Regions from separate parts of the Streptomyces sp. NPDC059906 genome, predicted to be linked through region 2. Evidence: predicted binding sites of a transcription regulator. Region 2 holds the regulator's gene; the other holds the start of a gene.
The links. The regulator HspR, encoded in region 2, represses chaperone genes until heat shock. The targets are predictions, from matches to a motif close to TTGAGNNNNNNNNNCTCAA.

Region 1: a site for HspR is predicted at 4,051-4,069, ahead of lon (endopeptidase La). Genes of this name have one in related genera too.

The regions. Positions count from the first base shown of each region.
Region 1 is NZ_JBHWKU010000028.1:52,426-62,930, forward strand. It holds gene ACFV9J_RS31605 (multifunctional oxoglutarate decarboxylase/oxoglutarate dehydrogenase thiamine pyrophosphate-binding subunit/dihydrolipoyllysine-residue succinyltransferase subunit) at 1-939, opposite strand, end outside; gene ACFV9J_RS31610 (sensor histidine kinase) at 1,220-2,347, opposite strand; gene ACFV9J_RS31615 (response regulator transcription factor) at 2,344-3,078, opposite strand; gene ACFV9J_RS31620 (spermidine synthase) at 3,192-3,911, opposite strand; gene lon (endopeptidase La) at 4,092-6,563, shown strand; gene ACFV9J_RS31630 (lysozyme) at 6,623-7,450, opposite strand; gene ACFV9J_RS31635 (MarR family winged helix-turn-helix transcriptional regulator) at 7,699-8,193, shown strand; gene ACFV9J_RS31640 (hypothetical protein) at 8,284-9,075, opposite strand; gene ACFV9J_RS31645 (nitrate- and nitrite sensing domain-containing protein) at 9,529-10,505, shown strand, end outside.
Region 2 is NZ_JBHWKU010000005.1:246,055-256,559, forward strand. It holds gene ACFV9J_RS10910 (FG-GAP repeat domain-containing protein) at 40-1,344, opposite strand; gene ACFV9J_RS10915 (heterodisulfide reductase-related iron-sulfur binding cluster) at 1,479-3,785, opposite strand; gene dnaK (molecular chaperone DnaK) at 4,231-6,090, shown strand; gene grpE (nucleotide exchange factor GrpE) at 6,087-6,764, shown strand; gene dnaJ (molecular chaperone DnaJ) at 6,807-8,006, shown strand; gene ACFV9J_RS10935 (heat shock protein transcriptional repressor HspR) at 8,012-8,467, shown strand; gene ACFV9J_RS10940 (substrate-binding domain-containing protein) at 8,733-9,803, shown strand; gene ACFV9J_RS10945 (LuxR C-terminal-related transcriptional regulator) at 9,960-10,505, shown strand, end outside.

The DNA of each region.
Region 1 (10,505 bases), on a different contig from region 2:
GCCGCCGGGGTTGGTCAGGGAGACGGTGACGCCGGTGAAGTCGTCCATCGTCAGCTTGTTGTCGCGGGCGCGACGGACGATGTCCTCGTAGGCCTGCCAGAACTCGAAGAAGTTCAGCGTCTCGGCCTTCTTGATCGCCGCGACGACCAGCTGGCGGTCGCCGTTGGGCTTGACCAGGTCGATGGCGAGGCCGAGGTTGATGTGGGCCGGCTTGACCAGGGTCGGCTTGCCGTCCTTCTCGCCGAACGAGTGGTTCATCGTCGGCATGGCCTTGATGGCCTGCACCATCGCGTAGCCGATCAGGTGCGTGAAGGAGATCTTCCCGCCCCGGGCGCGCTTGAGGTGGTTGTTGATGACGATGCGGTTGTCGAACAGCAGCTTCACCGGGACCGCGCGCACGGACGTGGCCGTGGGCAGCTCCAGCGAGGCGTTCATGTTCTTCGCGACCGCGGCGGCCGGGCCGCGCAGGGTCACCAGCTCGGGGCCCTCGGGGGCGGCGCCGGCGTCCTTGGCGGGCGCGGCGGCCTTCGCCTGCGGCTTGGCGGCCGGCTTGGCCGGCGCGGCGGCGGGCTTGGTGGCCGGAGCGGCCGGAGCCGCGGGGGCGGCAGCGGCGGGCTTCGCGGGAGCGGGCGCCGGGGCGGCGGCCTGCGGCTGCGCCGGGGCCTGCGCCTGCGGGGCGGGGGCGGCCGGTGGCGTGCTGCCGGCGTCCGTGGTCACGGTGCCGGCGGCGGCCGGGGTGGCCGCCGCGCCGGGCTTGTAGTCGGCGAAGAAGTCCCACCAGGCTCGGTCCACGGAGTTCGGGTCCTGGAGGTACTGCTGATAGATCTCGTCGACGAGCCACTCATTGGCACCGAACGCGGCCGCGGGGTTCTTTCCCGCGGTGCCCGCTTGGTCGGTGTCGGTCGAGATGCTCGAGTTACTGGGGGACTGTGGCGACACGGCGAGAACCGCCCTCTTCCGCTTCACAAGATGGTGGACAGCGGGAATCAAGGCTACGCCTACCGGCCCCGGAAGGTCAGGCTGGGCCCGTTCATCGTCGCGTAAGTCACATTGCAGACCGCGTTTCGGCGCTGGAAATGGCGGGAAACAACCGAGGTTCTGCCGCGTGCGGGATCGGGAGACCGGGACCCGGCGCCTCGAAAACGCGGGCCCGTGCCTGATCACACGTGTCTGCCAGGGCGGACGCAGTGGATCTTGACGCTCCGCTTCGAACCCTACGTCAACCGGACGTCGACGGCAGGCCCGGAAGAGTGATGAGGATGCGGCAGCCCCGCTCGGATTCGGCCACCCCGATCCGGCCGCCGTGCAGATCCACCGCCCAGCGCGCGATCGCGAGGCCCAGACCGGTGCCCCCGTCGCTGCCCGGCCCGTGCGGCCGCGACACCGAACCCCGGTTGAACCGCTCGAACACCCGGCGCCACTCCGAGCGCGGAATGCCGGGGCCCTCGTCGAGAACCTCCAGCTCCAGCGACTCCGGCAGCTCCCCGCGCCGCGCCCGGACCGTCACCCGGCCGTGCGGCGGGCTGTGCTTGACGGCGTTGTCGATCAGGTTGGCGACGACCTGGTGGATGCGCTCGGGGTCGGCGTGCGCGGTCAGCTCCGGCGGGAAGACGTCCAGGGCCAGGTGCACGTCGGTGCGGGAGTGGCTGCCGGACCCCGAGGCGATGCCCGCGCGCGCGGAGGCGACCATGTTGGCCTCCTTCAGCACGCCCGACAGGTACGGCCACACCTCGAAGCGGCGCTTGCGCAGCGGTATGACGCCGTTGTCCAGGCGGGAGAGGTCGAGCAGCGTCTCCACCAGCCGGCCGAGCCGCTCGGTCTGCCCGAGCGCCGTGCGCATGGTCTCCGGGTCGGCCTCGGTGACGCCGTCGACGATGTTCTCCAGCACCGCGCGCAGGCCCGCGATCGGGGTGCGCAGCTCGTGCGAGACGTTCGCCACCAGTTCCTTGCGCTGGAGGTCCTGGGCCTCCAGGTCGTCGGCCATGCGGTTGATCGTGACGGCCAGGTCGCCCAGCTCGTCGCGGCGGTTCTCCCGCACCCGGCGGGTGTAGTCGCCGTGCGAGATGGACCGGGCCACCGCGTTCATCTCGTCCAGCGGCGCGGTCAGCGAGTGCGCCACGAACTGCGTGATCAGCAGCGTGGCGATCATCGAGAAGACCGTGATGAACCGCAGCTCCGTCTTGGTGTGCACCGCTATCACCGACAGGCCGGTGGTGATCAGCACCGACGTGACGACCAGCGCGCCCAGCTTGGTCTTGATCGAGAACGGGCGCACGCCGCCCCAGGGCTCCCCGGTGGTCCGAGGGCCGGGGCTCCTCCGCGCGGCTTCCCGTCCTCCGCTGCTCATGGCGTCGGCGTCTCCAACGCGTAGCCCACGCCGTGCACGGTACGGATGCGCTCGGCGCCGATCTTCCGGCGCAGCGCCTTGATGTGGCTGTCCACGGTCCGGGTGCCCGAGGCGTCGGCCCAGTCCCACACCTCGGCGAGCAGCTGCTCGCGGGAGAGCACCGCGCGCGGGGTGTTCGCCAGGCAGACCAGCAGGTCGAACTCGGTGGGCGTGAGGTGGACGTCCTCGCTGCGCACCCGCACCCGGCGCTGCGCGTGGTCGATCTCCAGCTCGCCCAGGCGCAGGATGCCGCTGCGCGGCGTGGAGGCGGCCACCACGGCCCGCTCCACCCGCCGCAGCAGTACGTGCACGCGGGCGGCCAGCTCGCGCATCGAGAACGGCTTGGTCATGTAGTCGTCGGCGCCCACGCCGAGGCCGACCAGCATGTCCGTCTCGTCGTCGCGCGCGGTGAGCATCAGCACCGGCACCGGCCGCTGGGCCTGCACGCGCCGGCAGACCTCCAGACCGTCGAAGCCGGGCAGCATGATGTCGAGGATCAGCAGGTCGGGCTGCCAAGCCTCGGCCGTGTCGACGGCGGACGGACCGTCGCCCGCCGTTTGCACCAGGAACCCCTCGGCGCGCAGCCGGGTCGCGATGGCGTCCACGATCGTCTGATCGTCCTCGACCACCAGCACCCGGCGCTGGGCGCCCTGGGTGGCCGTGCCGTTGTGGGAGGTCTGTGTCTGCTCCATCGCCCGCCCCTGAGGTGTGCTTTCCGGAATCCGTGGGGTGATCCCATGACTGCGCTTGACGCTTGAATGATCCGCGTCAGGGCAGCAGCGTACGGGGAGTCACCGCGCCTTTGCTATCCAGGCCCGACGCCGATGTGCACGACGTCCGGAACGCCCCGGGCAACGGGGATCTCTTCGGTACGCACCTGCTGGAAACCGGCATTACGCAAGGTTTCTTCGAATTCCGGAGAGGGCTGCGCGGACCATACGGCAAGCACCCCGCCGGGCCTCAACAGCCGTGCGCAGCCCGCGAGTCCGGACGGCGCGTAGAGCCCGTCGTTGCCCTCGGTGACGGTCCAGCCGGGGCCGTTGTCGATGTCCAGACACAGGGCGTCGTACGTGTCGGATGTCTCATTGACGTAACCGACCAGGTCCGCCTCGACGATCTCCGCGCGCGGGTCGGCCAGCGCGTCGGCGGAGAGCGCGGCCAGCGGTCCGGCGCGGTGCCAGTCGATGACGGCGCCCTCGCGCTCGACGACCGCGATCCGGCCCCAGCGGGGGTCGGCGGCCGCGTGTGCGAGGGAGAAGCCGACCCCGAGACCGCCGATGAGCAGGTGCGGAGCGGTCCGCGGACCGGAGGCGGCCAGCGCGTCGGCCGCCGCGTCGACCAGGCGCCGCTCCGACCGCCCGTCGGAGGTGTCCATCAGGAAGCAGCCGTTCGCGATGATCTGCAGCAACGTCCCGTGCCGGCGCAGGACCACCTCGCCGTACGGACCCTCGCGGCGGTCCAGCACCTCGGGCGCCTCGGAGGACGCCTCGGAGGACTCGGGGGAGTCGTGGGTAGTGAGGGGCATCGGCCCATCCTGGCACCCGCCCCGGCGCAGGAATGCCGACCGGTACGACGGTGCTGTCCCCAGAGGCGGGCTGTGGCCCCGCGGAGCTTGATCGCTCAGAGCGAACACGGCCCGGGGAACAATCAGGGGCTCCCTTTCATTGAGTCGATGTAACTCAACTTGACTGCCGAAGGGGAGATCATGGCTGCTGAGTCCGCCGCCTTCACACCGCTCACCCTGCCCGTGCTGCCGCTCGACGACGAAGTGGTCCTGCCCGGCATGGTCGTCCCCCTGGACCTGAGCGACGCCGAGGTACGGGCCGCGGTGGAGGCCGCCCAGGCCGCCGCCAGGTCCGAGCCCGGCAAGCCCCGCGTCCTCCTCGTCCCGCGCATCGACGGCGCCCACGCCGCCACCGGCGTGCTCGGCACGGTCGAGCAGGTCGGCCGCCTGGCCGACGGCGACCCCGGCGCCCTGATCCGCGGCCGGGGCCGGGTGCGCGTCGGCGCCGGCACCTCCGGCCCGGGCGCCGCGCTCTGGGTCGAGGGCACCCGGGTCGACGAGACCGTGCCCGAGCCCCTGCCCGGCCAGGTCGCCGAGCTGGTGAAGGAGTACAAGGCGCTCGCCACCGCCTGGCTGCGCAAGCGCGGCGCCTGGCAGGTCGTCGACCGGGTCCAGGCCATCGACGACGTGTCCGCGCTGGCCGACAACTCCGGCTACTCGCCGTTCCTCACCACCGAGCAGAAGGTCGAGCTGCTGGAGACCGCCGACCCGGTGGCCCGGCTGAAGCTCGCCACGCAGCAGCTGCGCGACCACCTCGCCGAGCAGGACGTCGCCGAGACCATCGCCAAGGACGTCCAGGAGGGCGTCGACAAGCAGCAGCGGGAGTTCCTGCTGCGCCGCCAGCTCGAAGCCGTACGCAAGGAACTGCGCGAGATCAACGGCGAGCAGGACGGTGAGGAGTCCGACGACTACCGCGCCCGCGTGGAGGCCGCCGACCTGCCCGAGAAGGTCCGCGAGGCCGCGCTCAAGGAGGTCGACAAGCTGGAGCGGTCCTCCGACCAGTCGCCCGAGGGCTCCTGGATCCGCACCTGGCTCGACACGGTCCTGGAGATGCCGTGGAGCGAGCGCACCGAGGACGCCTACGACATCCAGGGCGCCCAGGCCGTGCTCGACGCCGAGCACGCGGGCCTGGAGGACGTGAAGGAGCGCATCACCGAGTACCTCGCCGTGCGCAAGCGGCGCGGCGACCGGGGCCTCGGCGTCGTCGGCGGCCGGCGCGGCGGTGCCGTGCTCGCCCTGGTCGGCCCGCCCGGCGTCGGCAAGACCAGCCTCGGCGAGTCCGTCGCCCACGCGATGGGCCGCAAGTTCGTCCGCGTCGCCCTCGGCGGCGTCCGCGACGAGGCCGAGATCCGCGGCCACCGGCGTACGTACGTCGGCGCGCTGCCCGGCCGGATCGTGCGGGCGATCAAGGAGGCGGGGTCCATGAACCCGGTCGTCCTGCTCGACGAGATCGACAAGGTGGGCTCCGACTTCCGGGGCGACCCGGCCGCCGCCCTCCTCGAAGTCCTCGACCCGGCCCAGAACCACACCTTCCGGGACCACTACCTGGAGGTCGAGCTGGACCTGTCCGACGTGGTCTTCCTGGCCACCGCCAACGTCCTGGAGGCCATCCCGGAGGCCCTGCTCGACCGCATGGAGCTGGTCCGCCTGGACGGCTACACGGAGGACGAGAAGGTCGTCATCGCCCGGGACCATTTGCTCCCGCGCCAGCTGGAGCGGGCCGGACTGGACGCGGACGAGGTCACCGTCGACGAGGGCGCGCTGCGCAAGCTGGCGGGCGAGTACACCCGCGAGGCGGGCGTGCGCACCCTGGAGCGGTCCATCGCGCGGCTGCTGCGCAAGGTGGCGGCCCAGCACGAGCTGGGCGAGCGGGAACTGCCGTTCACCGTCACCGAGACCGACCTGCGCGGTCTGATCGGGCGGCCGCACCACGTGCCCGAGTCCGCCCAGGACCCGGCCGAGCGGCGCACCGCGGTGCCCGGCGTGGCCACCGGCCTCGCGGTCACCGGCGCCGGCGGCGACGTCCTGTACGTCGAGGCCTCGCTGGCCGACCCGGAGACCGGCGCGGCGGGGCTGACCCTGACCGGTCAGCTGGGCGACGTGATGAAGGAGTCGGCGCAGATCGCGCTGAGCTTCCTGCGCAGCCACGGCGCCGAGCTGGAGCTGCCGGTGGGCGACCTCAAGGACCGGGGAGCGCACATCCACTTCCCGGCGGGCGCGGTCCCCAAGGACGGCCCGAGCGCCGGCGTCACCATGACCACGGCCCTCGCCTCGCTGCTCTCCGGCCGGCTGGTCCGCACCGACGTGGCGATGACCGGCGAGGTCTCGCTGACCGGGCGGGTGCTGCCGATCGGCGGGGTCAAGCAGAAGCTGCTCGCCGCGCACCGGGCGGGGATCACCACGGTGATCATCCCCAAGCGCAACGAGCCCGACCTGGACGACGTCCCGGCCCAGGTGCTGGACAAGCTCGACGTCCACGCCGTCACCGACGTCCGCCAGGTCCTGGAACTGGCGCTCGCACCGGCGAACAGCGGTGCGCGGCGTGAGGTTCCGGTCGCGGCGATGGGGGTACCTCCCAGGCTTTCGGCACTGGGGGAGGACGCGGCCGGATGAGGAAAGGGGACGGCCCGGACTCCCTGCGGAGTCCGGGCCGTCGCCGTACGCGTCGTGCGTCAGCCGTTGGCGAGCGCCCGGACGCGGTCCAGCGCGCCGTTGAACTTGTTGTGGTCACCGACCGTCGGACCGGACGACGTGTACTGCCACATCGTGTAGTAGCCCCAGCCGGCCGGCAGCGTGCCCACCGTCGAGGCGTACCGGGCGATCCACAGCGGGTTGTTGGCGGCGAAGCCGCCGTAGTTGCCGGTGCACTGGGTCCACCAGCTGGTGGCCGTGTAGATCACGGCGTCCCGGCCGGTACGGGCCTTGTACGTGTTGAGGAAGTCGCGGATCCAGGAGACCATCCCGCTCTGCGACTTGCCGTAGCAGGTGGCACCGTACGGGTTCCACTCGATGTCGAGCGCGCCCGGCAGCGTCTTGCCGTCCCTGGACCAGCCGCCGCCGTGGTCGACGAAGTAGTTGGCCTGGGTGGCGCCGCTCGTCGTGTCCGGCGTGGCGAAGTGGTAGGCGCCCCGGATCATGCCGACGTTGTAGGAGCCGTTGTACTGCTGGGCGAAGTAGGGGTTCGTGTAGTACGTCCCCTCGGTGGCCTTGGCGTAGGCCCATTTGACGCCGCTGTTCCACAGGGTCGACCAGGCGACGTTGCCCTGGTGGCTGGAGACGTCGACGCCCTCCGTCTGGACCGCGCGGCCCGGGACGGGGGTGCCGTGTTCGCCGTCGTGGGCCGCGACGCCCATGCCCATGTGGGCGGAGCCGCGGGCCGGGACGTCCGCGGAGGACGCGGCGTCGGCGGGAAGGGTGAACACGAGGGAGAACGCGGCGAGCAGGATCCCGGTGACGGCGAACCGCCGTCCGCGGGCCGATCCGGATCTGTGCACGAGCATGACGTGCCTCCGATGGCTCGGTGGTGCTCGGTGGGGGATGCGCGAGTGGGGAGAACCCCTGGATGGTGTACGGATGGCGTGCGCATGCCATCCGGAGGTCCGGTGAAGACTCTACGCACGTAGAAACGGCGGGTGGAAGAGGACCGGGAGCCGCCGTTGGTCTAAGCCTGCGAAATACTTGGCGAGCTGCGGCGATGGCGGCCCGTGGCGGAAACTTTCAGGACCGGAAAATCGAGGCAGGGGCTGACGTGCACGAAGACGGGAACGGCGGCGGTCGCGGGGGCAAATCCCACCTGTCCGGCAGTGGTGTGAACCAACCTGAGTTCCTGGCCCTGGAGCGGGAGTTGACCGTCCTGCTGCGGCGGGCCCGGGCCAACCAGGGCGAGATGGCCCGGGAGGTCCACCCCGACCTGGAGTCGTCCGCGTACGGCCTGCTCGTGCGGCTCGGCGAGTGCGGCGGCCAGCGCGCCACCGACCTCGCCGCCTTCATCGGCGTCGGCAAGGCCACCATGTCCCGCCAGCTGCGGGCCCTGGAGGAACTCGGGCTCGTCGCCCGCGAGCCCGACCCCGCCGACGGCCGGGCCTGGCTGGTCACCCTGACCCCGGAGGGCCAGGAACGCGTCGGCCGGGTCCGGGAGGCCCGCCGCGCCCGGTACGCCCGCCGGCTCGCCGACTGGGACCCGCGCGAGGTGACGGAACTGGCCCGGCTGCTGCACGAACTCAACCGGGGGATGGAGAAGTAGTACCGGCGCCCGTCCGTCTCACAAGTCGTCTCACAAGTCGTCTCACAAGTCGCCTCGCAAGTCGTCACACAAGCCGTCGCACAAGTCGTCTCACAACTCGGCGTAGACCACCGTCGCGTCGTCGTGCGTCTTGCTGCGTCCGAGGAACGCCCGGCCGTCGGCGGCGTCCGCGCGCTCCAGCTCCCGCACCCGGTCCACCAGTGCCTGCGCGCCCTGCTTGCGGACCAGCGCCAGGCAGTCCCCCCAGTCGCCCTCCCCGAACTTCTCCACCCACCGCGCGGCCCCGTCCGTGAGCGCCGCCAGCGTCCGCACCGCACCGCGCGGGAGCACCCCCGTCACGGCGCGCGCCGCCACGGCGGGGTCGGCCGCGGCCGTGAAGAAGCCGCCCTCCTTGTTGCGCAGCCCGGCGTCGATCACCGCGTCGCTCACGAGGGCCGAGCGGGGCAGCCGGGCCAGCCGGTCGTCCAGGACGGGGGTGAGGGTGCCGTCGGGAGCCTCCAGCAGGAGGGCGGAGTCGGACAGGACCAGGTACTCGACGGCGGCCGCGGACCAGCGCGCGAGGACCACGGTTGCCTGCGGCGTGCGCGGGTGAGAAAGGTCACAGGTTTCCGCGTGAGCCGCCGCGGTACGCGCGATGCCGCGGGACAGGGCCTCGGCGAGAGGAAGATCCGGGAGTGAAACGGTCAGTTCGGTCAGCGCCCCACCGAGGCGCGCCGTGAACCAGGGCACGGAATGCAGACAGCCCGTCGCCGTCCGTGGCGGCGTCACACCGTCAAGGACGACGAGTGAACCACCCTGTCCCGAGGCGGGCAGTCCGACGCTCGCGAAGTCCTCGTTGGGCTGGTCGGCGAGGCCTGGTTCCGAGACGAGTTCCGTACGCATCCGGCCAGTCTGCACGACCCCTTCACAGCGTTCGCAAAAGGCTGGCACCTTCCTCGGGTTCTCCCGGAATCGAGGCGGCGACGCAGGTCAGGCGCCGGATTTGGGGTGGAATTCCAAGCTCCGGCGGCGCGTGGCGGCACATAGTGCCACCGCCTATCGCAGACGTCCAACCGGCTCGCCGGGCTGCCGTGCGGCACGCGCCAGCGGAACTTGCTCCCCAACTCCCCTCCGGGGTTCACTCCTTCGGGTGGCGGGTCGGATGATGCGCGCTCACCGCCCACCGGCACTGGGAGGGTCGGGAACCGGTGGGGGGACTGCCCCGCTCACGCGGTCTCCCCGCCCGACGCGCGGCCGGCGGCCGGGGAACAGCCCAGCGCCCGGCTGTGGGCGCACGCGCCCCCGGCCGGCCAGTTGACGGAGCGCCACCCGGGCCCACGGGTACACGAGTCAGGAATGCGAGCACCGGTGCAGAAGACGCGGCCTCGTCGCACAGGCAAGCAGACGGCCCCCGTGGGGAGCGCCGAGCGCACCCCCGGTACCTCCACCCCTCCGCAGCCGCCGGAGGCTCCCGTCGGCAAGGGCCGTGCCACCCACGTGCGCAACCGCCTCATCGTCGCGGTGGCCGTCGTGGCAGCCGCCGTCGCCGGGGCCGGAGCCCCCTCGGTCGTGGCCGCCTCCGGGCAACTGCACGACTCCCAGGAACTGGTGACGCTCGCCGAGCAGACCCAGGGCGCGCTGACCCTCGCCCACTCCCTGGCCGACGAGCGCGACGAGGTCACCCCCTACATCGCGGCCGGCCGCCCCAAGTCGAAGGCGCCCTCCGAGCAGCGCAGCGCCCGCGTCGACCGCCAGGTGGAGGAGCTGCGCGCCGACACCGACACGCCCGCCTCCCTGCGCGAGGACCTCGACGCCGTCGCCGCGCTGCGCCGCGCGGCCCTCACCGGCAAGAGCACCGCGCTCCAGGCCCACCAGGCGTACTCGGAGGCGATCACCGAACTCCACGCCCTGGCCGAGGAGCTGGGCGAGGAGATGCCGCCCCGCGCGGGCTCCGGCGCGTACGCGCTGGCCGAGCTGGACACCGCCGTCCAGCAGGCCGCCGCCACCCGCGGCCTGCTGCTGGCGGCCCTGAACGTGCCGAGCACCACCGAGACCGTCATCGACCCGGTCACCGGCCTGCCGACCGAGACGACCACCTCCTCGGACGCCGACGCCGAGCAGCGCGACGCCCTCGCCGCCGCCGCCCAGCAGGCCCGGGTGCGCTCCGACGCGGCCCTCGCCGACTTCCGCGAGGGCGCTCCCAAGGAGGCGCGCGGCAGCTTCGACGCCACGGTCGCCGGTCCCGAGGTCAACTCCGCCGAGAAGTACCTCGCCGGCCTCACCGACGAGCCGACGCTCTCCGACCGCGACCTCGGCACCAGTACCAAGCGGCT
Region 2 (10,505 bases):
CGCGTGCGTCCGCCGGGCCCCTACGGGGTCAGGAGTGGGTCAGGAGGGGGTCAGGAACTGTGTCGTCGAGAAGGTGACCGCGGCCCGTGGCGTGACCAGGTCGTTCGTCGTGCCCCGGTGGATCTCGACGGAGTCCTTCGTGTCGCCCTGGGACGTGCGCAGCACCAGGTCCGCCAGGCCGTCGCCGTCGAAGTCGCCGGCCGTCAGCACCCGGGTCGTGCCCGTCGACGCGGGCCGCACCGTGACCGCGCCCCGCGTCGTGGGGCCCGTCGCGCGGCCGGGGTACACGCGTACTCCGGAGCCGCTGGAGACCAGGTCGCTCAGGCCGTCGCCGTCGAAGTCGGCGGCGTCGAGCATCGAGCCGGGGGTGTCGAGGGTGCCGCGGGCCGCGGTGGGGAGGTCGTAGCGCAGCGCGGTGCCGTCCAGGGTGCCCACCGCCGCGTCCAGCGCCTTGCCCTTGCCGAAGGCGCCCAGGGCGATGTCGACGCCGGTGGGGAGGGTGACCCCGGTGCGGGCCGGGCCGTCGGGGCCGCCCAGGACGAGGGCCGCCTTGCCGGGGCCCGCGGAGACGCGGACGACCAGGTCGTCGTACCCGTCGCGGTTCACGTCGGCGGCGGGGCCGGTCGGTGCCTCGCCGGGGGACGGGACGGGCGCGCCGGCCCTGTCCGGGGCGCCCTCGCGGGTGAAGGGGCCGCGCAGGTGGCTGAGGCGGCCGGCGGAGGCGTGGACGACCAGGTCCTGGGCGCCGTCGCCGTCGAAGTCGCCGCACACCGGGCGCTCGGGCCAGTCGTTGCCGTAGCGGGCCTTGTCCGGGATGGTCAGCGGGACCGCACGGCCGGTCGGTCCCGACGGGGAGCCGAAGAGGAGCTGGAGCGGGACCGGGGGGCGGCCCTGGCCGTCGTAGGGCGGGTCGGTGGTGACCACGAGGTCGGTGAAGCCGTCGCCGTCGAGGTCGCAGCTCGCCTCCGCCTCGAAGACGGCCGGCAACCGGCCGTCGGTCGGCGCCGCGTACTTCTTCGGCGTGAGCAACTGCCGGGCTCCCGGCACCAGTCCGCGGGGAGAGCCGTAGACGATGCCGATGCCCGCGTCGTCCGTGTGGGTCTCCGCCGTGACCAGGTTGTCGAGGACCAGGTCGCGGTGGCCGTCGCCGTTGAAGTCGTCGGGGACCTCGCTGCCCTCGCCGTGCGGGACGGGGAGCAGGGCGGGGGCCTGGGCGGCGCGTACGGGGGTGGGCGCGGCGGCGTCCTCGGCCGCGGGCGCCGGGCCGTGGCCGCAGGCGGCGAGCAGCAGCAGGCAGCCGGCGGCGGCCGTGCCGGTCAGGGTGGTTCTTCGCAGGCGCCGCACCGTTCACCTCGTCCGTATCAACCCGTAACACCAGCACCGACAACGACCGGGTAATCATGCACGCGTTCGACATACGGCGACACCCCCGGGTGCGGACGGAACCCGGGGGTGTCGGTCGAGCGGGTGCGCGGCGGCTACTTCACCGGCTCCGGCGTCGGCTCGCTCTCCGGCGTCGGCTCGCCGGTCGGGTCGGCCGGGGTCCTGACGGAGTCCAGCAGGAGCTGGGCGACGTCGACGACCTGGATGGACTCCTTGGCCGTTCCGTCGTTCTTCTTGCCGTTGACCGAGTCCGTCAGCATGACCAGGCAGAACGGGCAGGCCGTGGAGACGATGTCCGGGTTGACGGAGAGGGCCTCGTCGACGCGCTCGTTGTTGATGCGCTTGCCGATCCGCTCCTCCATCCACATCCGCGCGCCGCCGGCGCCGCAGCAGAAGCCGCGCTCCTTGTGGCGGTGCATCTCCTCGTTGCGGACGCCGGGGACGGCGGCGATGATCTCGCGCGGCGGGGTGTAGATCTTGTTGTGGCGGCCCAGGTAGCAGGGGTCGTGGTAGGTGATGATGCCCTCGACCGGGGTGACCGGGAGCAGCTTGCCCTCGTCGACCAGGTGCTGGAGCAGCTGGGTGTGGTGGATGACCTCGTAGTCGCCGCCGAGCTGCGGGTACTCGTTGCCGAGGGTGTTGAGGCAGTGCGGGCAGGTGGCGACGATCTTCTTCGCCGACTTGGGCTTCGCCGACTCGGGCACCACCTTGCCGTCGTCGTCCATCTCCTCGCCGAAGGCGGCGTTGAGGGACATGACGTTCTCCATGCCGAGCTCCTGGAACAGGGGCTCGTTGCCGAGGCGGCGGGCGGAGTCGCCGGTGCACTTCTCGTCGCCGCCCATGATCGCGAACTTGACGCCCGCGATGTGGAGCAGCTCGGCGAACGCCTTGGTGGTCTTCTTGGCGCGGTCCTCGAGGGCGCCGGCGCAGCCAACCCAGTACAGGTACTCGACCTCGGTGAGGTCCTCGATGTCCTTGCCGACGACCGGGACCTCGAAGTCCAGCTCCTTGAGCCATTCCAGGCGCTGCTTCTTCGCCAGGCCCCAGGGGTTGCCCTTCTTCTCCAGGTTCTTGAGCATCGTGCCCGCCTCGGACGGGAACGCCGACTCGATCATGACCTGGTAGCGGCGCATGTCGACGATGTGGTCGACGTGCTCGATGTCGACCGGGCACTGCTCGACGCAGGCGCCGCAGGTGGTGCAGGACCACAGGACGTCCGGGTCGATGACGCCGCCCGCGGCGAAGCCGCTGTCGGATGCGGCCTCAAGGGTGCCGATCAGCGGGCGCTCGGCCTCCGCCAGGGCCGCGGCCGGGACACCGGCGAGCTGCTCCTCGGACGCCTTCTCCTCGCCCTCCATCGTCTTGCCGCCGCCGGCCAGCAGGTAGGGGGCCTTGGCGTGCGCGTGGTCGCGCAGGGACATGATCAGGAGCTTGGGGGAGAGCGGCTTGCCGGTGTTCCAGGCGGGGCACTGCGACTGGCATCGGCCGCACTCGGTGCAGGTGGAGAAGTCCAGCAGGCCCTTCCAGGAGAACTGCTCGACCTGGGAGACGCCGAAGACGTCGTCGTCGCCGGGGTCGGTGAAGTCGATCGGCTTGCCGCCCGAGGTCATCGGGAGCAGCGCGCCGAGCGCGGTGCCGCCCTTGGCGTCGCGCTTGAACCAGATGTTCGGGAAGGCCAGGAAGCGGTGCCAGGCCACGCCCATGTCGGTCTTCAGGGCGACCGTGATCATCCAGATGAAGGAGGTCGCGATCTTCAGCCCGGCGAAGAAGTAGACGAGGTTCTGGAGCGTGCCGAGGTCCGCGTCCCGGAGCGCGGAGACCACCGGGTACGAGATGAAGAACGACGCCTCGTAGCCGTCGACGTGGTGGAGGGCGCCCTCCAGCGCGTGCAGCATGAAGATGCAGACGCCGACGATGAGGATGACGGCCTCGACGAAGTACGCCTGGCCGAAGTTGGAGCCGGCGAAGCGGGACTTGCGGCCCGGCTTGCGCGGGTGGGACAGCTGCCGGATGCCGATGAGCACCAGGATGCCGAGCACCGTCATCGTGCCGATGAACTCGACGAAGACGTTGTACGGCGCCCAGTCGCCGATGACCGGCAGGATCCAGTCGGCCTGGAAGAGCTGGCCGACGGCGTTGACGATCGTCAGCAGCAGGGAGAAGAAGCCCACCGCGACGAACCAGTGCGCCACGCCGACGATGCCCCAGCGGTTCATCCGGGTGTGGCCGAGGAACTCCCTGACCACGGTGACGGTGCGGTCCACGGGGTCGTTGGTCCGCGTTCCGGCCGGCACCGGCTGGCCCAGCCGCAGGTAGGTGACGATCTGCAGGACGGCGCGGCCGAACAGTGCGACGCCGACCACGATCAGGACCAGCGACACGATGATCGCGGCGAGTTGCATTTGGGGGCTCCTCGGGCCTGCGAGGTTGCGAGGGGGCGGTATTACTAAGCGGTAACTTATTCAGTTCGTCTGAGAGTACCCCCATCCTCCGCCGCACTGTAGTCGGACGTGCGGTGATCTGCGTCGCTGAGGCAACCCTGACCCCGGCGGGGTGTGGAGGCACGGGCTCCGGTCCACCGGGCCGGGCCGGGCGGGGTGGGCGGGTGCGGGCCGGAGTGTCCCAGGCGCCTCGCGGGGCAACCGGAGTCGCGGGCGGTGCGTCCTTCCGGGCGGCGATTTTTCCGGTTCGTCAGGCCGCGCGTACCGAGAACGTACAGGTCGGGGCGTCGTTGCGTGTAAGGAGCGGATAAGAGTTGAGTCGGCTCGACTCACCTCTGTTGACCCATCGCCGGGCGTCATGCACACTTGAGCCTGTTCCACTCAAGTCAGCTGGAGGTTATTCACCATGGCACGTGCGGTCGGCATCGACCTGGGCACGACTAACTCCGTCGTCAGCGTTCTGGAGGGCGGCGAGCCCACCGTCATCACCAACGCCGAGGGCGCCAGGACCACGCCGTCCGTCGTCGCCTTCGCCAAGAACGGCGAGGTGCTCGTCGGCGAGGTGGCCAAGCGCCAGGCGGTCACGAACGTCGACAGGACCATCCGCTCGGTCAAGCGCCACATGGGCACCGACTGGAAGGTCAACCTGGACGGCAAGGACTTCAACCCGCAGCAGATCAGCGCCTTCGTGCTGCAGAAGCTGAAGCGGGACGCCGAGTCCTACCTGGGCGAGAAGGTGACCGACGCGGTCATCACCGTCCCGGCGTACTTCAACGACGCCGAGCGCCAGGCCACCAAGGAGGCCGGTGAGATCGCGGGCCTCAACGTCCTGCGCATCGTCAACGAGCCGACCGCCGCCGCGCTGGCGTACGGCCTCGACAAGGACGAGCAGGTCATCCTGGTCTTCGACCTCGGTGGCGGTACGTTCGACGTCTCGCTGCTGGAGATCGGCGACGGCGTCGTCGAGGTGAAGGCCACCAACGGTGACAACAACCTCGGTGGTGACGACTGGGACCAGCGCGTCGTCGACTACCTGGTCAAGCAGTTCCAGTCCGGCCACGGCGTGGACCTGGGCAAGGACAAGATGGCCCTCCAGCGCCTGCGCGAGGCCGCCGAGAAGGCCAAGATCGAGCTGTCCTCGTCCACCGAGACCTCGATCAACCTCCCCTACATCACGGCGTCCGCCGAGGGCCCGCTGCACCTGGACGAGAAGCTCACCCGCGCCCAGTTCCAGCAGCTGACCTCCGACCTGCTGGAGCGCTGCAAGACGCCGTTCCACAACGTCATCAAGGACGCCGGCATCCAGCTCAGCGAGATCGACCACGTCGTTCTCGTCGGCGGCTCCACGCGTATGCCCGCCGTCGCCGAGCTGGTCAAGGAGCTGACCGGCGGCAAGGACGCCAACAAGGGCGTCAACCCGGACGAGGTCGTCGCCATCGGCGCCGCCCTGCAGGCCGGTGTCCTCAAGGGCGAGGTCAAGGACGTCCTGCTGCTCGACGTCACCCCGCTGTCCCTCGGCATCGAGACCAAGGGCGGCATCATGACCAAGCTGATCGAGCGGAACACGACGATCCCGACCAAGCGCTCGGAGATCTTCACCACCGCCGAGGACAACCAGCCCTCCGTGCAGATCCAGGTCTACCAGGGCGAGCGCGAGATCGCGGCGTACAACAAGAAGCTCGGGATGTTCGAGCTGACCGGTCTGCCGCCGGCGCCCCGCGGCGTCCCGCAGATCGAGGTCGCCTTCGACATCGACGCCAACGGCATCATGCACGTGACCGCGAAGGACCTGGGCACGGGCAAGGAGCAGAAGATGACCGTCACCGGCGGCTCCTCGCTGCCGAAGGACGAGGTCGACCGGATGCGCCAGGAGGCCGAGAAGTACGCGGAGGAGGACCACGCCCGCCGCGAGGCCGCCGAGTCCCGCAACCAGGGCGAGCAGCTCGTCTACCAGACGGAGAAGTTCCTCAAGGACAACGAGGACAAGGTCCCCGGCGAGGTCAAGACCGAGGTCGAGGAGTCCGTCGCCGAGCTGAAGGAGAAGCTCAAGGGCGAGGACACCGCCGAGATCCGCACCGCCACCGAGAAGGTCGCCGCCGTCTCGCAGAAGCTGGGCCAGGCCATGTACGCCGACGCCCAGGCCGCGCAGGCCGCCGGCGGCGAGGCCCCGGGCGCCGACGCGGGTGCCGCCTCCGGCGACAAGGCCGACGACGACGTCGTCGACGCCGAGATCGTGGACGACGAGCGCAAGGACGGTGCCGCGTGACGGAGGAGACCCCGGGTTTCGAGGAGAAGCCCGACGTCCCCTCCGGCGCCACCCCTGACGACGCCGAGCCGCAGGCCGCCTCCGAAGAGGGGGCGGCCCCGGCCGGGGACGCGAGCGAGAACGCGGGCCTGGTGGCCCAGCTGGACCAGGTGCGCACGGCGCTCGGCGAGCGCACGGCGGACCTCCAGCGCCTCCAGGCCGAATACCAGAACTACCGCCGCCGGGTGGAGCGGGACCGCGTCGCGGTCAAGGAGGTCGCCGTCGCGAACCTCCTGTCCGAGCTGCTTCCCGTGCTCGACGACGTCGGGCGCGCCCGGGAGCACGGCGAACTGGTCGGCGGCTTCAAGTCCGTCGCGGAGTCGCTGGAGACGGTCATCGCCAAGATGGGCCTCCAGCAGTTCGGCAAGGAGGGCGAGCCCTTCGACCCGACGATCCACGAGGCCCTGATGCACTCCTACGCACCGGACGTCACGGAGACGACCTGCGTGGCGATCCTGCAGCCCGGGTACCGGATCGGCGAACGCACCATCCGCCCCGCGCGGGTGGCGGTCGCCGAGCCGCAGCCGGGCGCCCAGCCGGTCAAGCCGGCCGAGGACGCCACCGAGGCGCCGGACGCCTCCGGCGCGGAGGACGACGCCGGGACCAAGGAGAGCGGTGGCCCGGACGAGGGCTGAGCTCGAAGTGACGCACAGGGCGCGAGAGGAGGGACGTCGGGGATGAGCACGAAGGACTTCATCGAGAAGGACTACTACAAGGTTCTCGGCGTCCCCAAGGACGCCACCGAGGCCGAGATCAAGAAGGCGTACCGCAAGCTCGCCCGCGAGAACCACCCGGACGCCAACAAGGGGAACGTCAAGGCGGAGGAGCGCTTCAAGGAGATCTCCGAGGCCAACGACATCCTCGGTGACCCCAAGAAGCGCAAGGAGTACGACGAGGCCCGCAGCCTCTTCGGCAACGGGGGCTTCCGCCCGGGGCCGGGCGCGGGCGGCGGCGGCACCTTCAACTTCGACCTGGGCGACCTCTTCGGAGGCGGCGCCCAGGGCGGGGGAGGCCAGGGCGGCGCCGGCGGCTTCGGCGGCGGCCTCGGGGACGTCTTCGGCGGCCTGTTCAACCGCACCGGCGGCGGACCGGGCACCGGCACGCGCACGCAGCCGCGGCGCGGGCAGGACATCGAGTCCGAGGTCACCCTGAGCTTCACCGAGGCCATCGAGGGCGCGACCGTGCCGCTCCGGATGTCCTCGCAGGCGCCCTGCAAGGCCTGTTCGGGCACCGGCGACAAGAACGGCACGCCGCGCGTGTGCCCGACCTGCGTCGGCACCGGCCAGGTCGCCCGGGGCTCGGGCGGCGGCTTCTCCCTCACCGACCCGTGCCCGGACTGCAAGGGCCGCGGCCTGATCGCCGAGGACCCCTGCGAGGTCTGCAAGGGCTCCGGACGCGCCAAGTCCTCGCGGACGATGCAGGTCCGTATCCCCGCCGGGGTCTTGGACGGCCAGCGCATCCGGCTGCGCGGCAAGGGCACGCCGGGCGAGCGGGGCGGCCCGGCGGGCGACCTGTACGTGGTCGTGCACGTCAAGGAGCACCCCGTCTTCGGCCGCAGGGGCGACAACCTCACCGTCACCGTCCCGGTCACCTACGCCGAGGCGGCCCTCGGCGGCGAGGTCCGCGTCCCGACCCTGGGCGGTCCGCCCGTCACGCTGAAGCTGCCGGCGGGCACGCCGGGCGGGCGCACCATGCGGGCCCGGGGCAAGGGCGCGGTCCGCAAGGACGGCACCCGCGGCGACCTCCTGGTCACCGTGGAGGTGAGTGTTCCGAAGGATCTGACGGGGAAGGCTCGTGACGCGCTTGAGGCGTATCGCGAGGCGACCGCGGACGAGGATCCGCGGGCGGAGTTGTTCCAGGCCGCGAAGGGAGCTTGACGGGAATGGACGGTCGTCGACGCAACCCGTACGAACTGACCGAGGACACCCCGGTCTACGTCATCTCGGTGGCGGCCCAGCTCTCCGGCCTGCACCCGCAGACCCTGCGCCAGTACGACCGCCTCGGCCTGGTCTCCCCGGACCGCACGGCCGGCCGCGGCCGGCGCTACTCGGCCCGCGACATCGAACTGCTGCGCACGGTCCAGCAGTTGTCGCAGGACGAGGGCATCAACCTGGCCGGAATCAAGCGCATCATCGAACTGGAGAACCAGGTCGCCGAGCTGCAGGCCCGCGCGGCCGAGCTGGCCGCCGCCCTCGACGGCGCGGCCACGGCGATGCGCCAGCGCGAGGCCGCGGTGCACGCGTCGTACCGCCGTGACCTGGTCCCTTACCAAGAGGTACAGCAGACCAGCGCCCTGGTGGTCTGGCGGCCGGGGCGCCGCGGCCAGTCCTCGGACTGAGCCGGACCGGCAGACGGCACAAGGGAAAACGGCATCACCGGCCCCGGAGGACCACCTCGTCCTCCGGGGCTGGTTCACAACGGTGCTGTCTCATTGGTCTAGTACTTCTTGACGATTTGGTGAAGACAGCGTTGGCTCTCTTCACCGGGGGTCACCTGGGTCACCTGGATACCAACTACACCCGTGTGTCGGAAGGTCTAGCGCAGTGAGCAGCCGTGCCCGTGCCCGTGCCCGTCGTACCGCCATATCCGTGGCCGCGTCCCTGATGACCCTCTCGCTGGCCTCCTGCGGCATGCTGGGCGCGTCGGAGAGCAGCGACGACGCCAGCCCGTCCAAGGGCAACGACCTCCTGGTCGGGCTGCTGCTGCCGGAGAAGGAGAACACGCGCTACGAGCAGTTCGACTACCCCTTCTTCAAGAAGAAGGTCGGCGAGCTGACGCGTGACGAGGGCATCGTCAAGTACGCCAACGCCGAGGCCAGCGCCACCAAGCAGGCCGACCAGATGCAGCAGATGATCGAGGACAAGGTCGACGTGATCGTGCTGGACGCGGTCGACTCGCACGCCATCGCGGACGGCGTGCAGAAGGCCAAGGACGCCGGCATCCCCGTCATCGCCTACGACCGGCTGGCCGAGGGCCCGATCGACGCCTACATCTCCTTCGACAACGAGCTGGTCGGCGAGGTCCAGGGCCGCTCGCTCATCGAGGCGCTCGGCGGCGACCCGAAGAGCTCCGAGAAGATCGTCATGATGAACGGCTCGTCCACCGACCCGAACGCCAAGCAGTTCAAGGCGGGCGCGCTGTCGGAGCTGAACGGCAAGGTGACGATCGCCCAGTCCTTCGACACCAAGGACTGGAAGCCGGAGAACGCCGAGGCGAACATGACCGAGGCGATCGAGAAGATCGGCAAGAACAAGATCGCGGGCGTCTACTCCGCCAACGACGGCATGGCGGGCGGCATCATCAAGGCCCTGGAGGACGCGGGCGTCACCGACCTGCCGCCGATCACCGGCCAGGACGCGGAACTCGCGGCGGTCCAGCGGATCGTCACCGGCGAGCAGTACATGAGCGTGTACAAGTCCTATCCGCAGGAGGCCGAGAACGCCGCGGAGATGGCCGTGGCGCGGGTCCAGGGCCGGGACATCCAGTTCGACGCGCTCGCCCGCGACAAGGTCGACAGCCCCACCCACAAGGGCATCCCCGCGCAGCTCGTCCCCGTCGTGGCCCTCACCAAGGCCAACATCGAGGAGACGGTCGTCGCGGAGGGCTTCTACAAGGTCACCGACATCTGCACCGCCAAGTACGCGGACGCGTGCGCGGAGCTAGGTCTGAAGTAGACAGCCCGCGTGTCCGCCCGGTTCCACGGGGACCGGGCGTTCCGCTCTCAACCGGCTCTTTTCGGCCTCCGTCCGCCGCGGAGCCTTGTTGCGGAGCCGGTCCCGGCCGCGCATAGTTGCGCTGCGGAAGAGCCGGAACCGGGGGTGGGATGGGCGATGGCCGGGCACGGGGCTCAGGAGCACCCCCACGGGGCCGACCGGCTGTGCGCGGCCGGGGACCGCGTGTACTCCCGGGCGGTCCGGCGCGGCCGGGTGCCGCGCCAGGACGCCGAGCCGGTGCCCTGCCTCCTGGAACTGGCCCTGCTGCACCCCGACCCCGACGACATGGACTGGCTGGTGCCGACCTCCCCGCAGGAGGTGATGACGCGGCTGCTGCGCGGGGTGCACGACGAGGTCAGCGCCAGTCAGCGGCGGGTGGGCTCGGCCGTGGAGGCCTTCGAGTGGTACGCGGACCTCGGCCGGCTGCTCCAGACCCCGGCCGGCACCGAGAGCACGGCGATCCGGGTCCTCGACGGGCTGTCCCGCATCCAGGCCGCGATGGACGAGGCGACGCAGGCCTGTACGACGGAGGTGCTCACCGTCCAGCCCGGCGGCATCCGGCGCGAGCACGAGCTGTCCGAGGGCCTGCACCGGGCGCTGGCGCTGCGCGGGCGCGGGGTGCGGATGCGGGACCTGTACACGCACGTGGCCCGGCACGGCCAG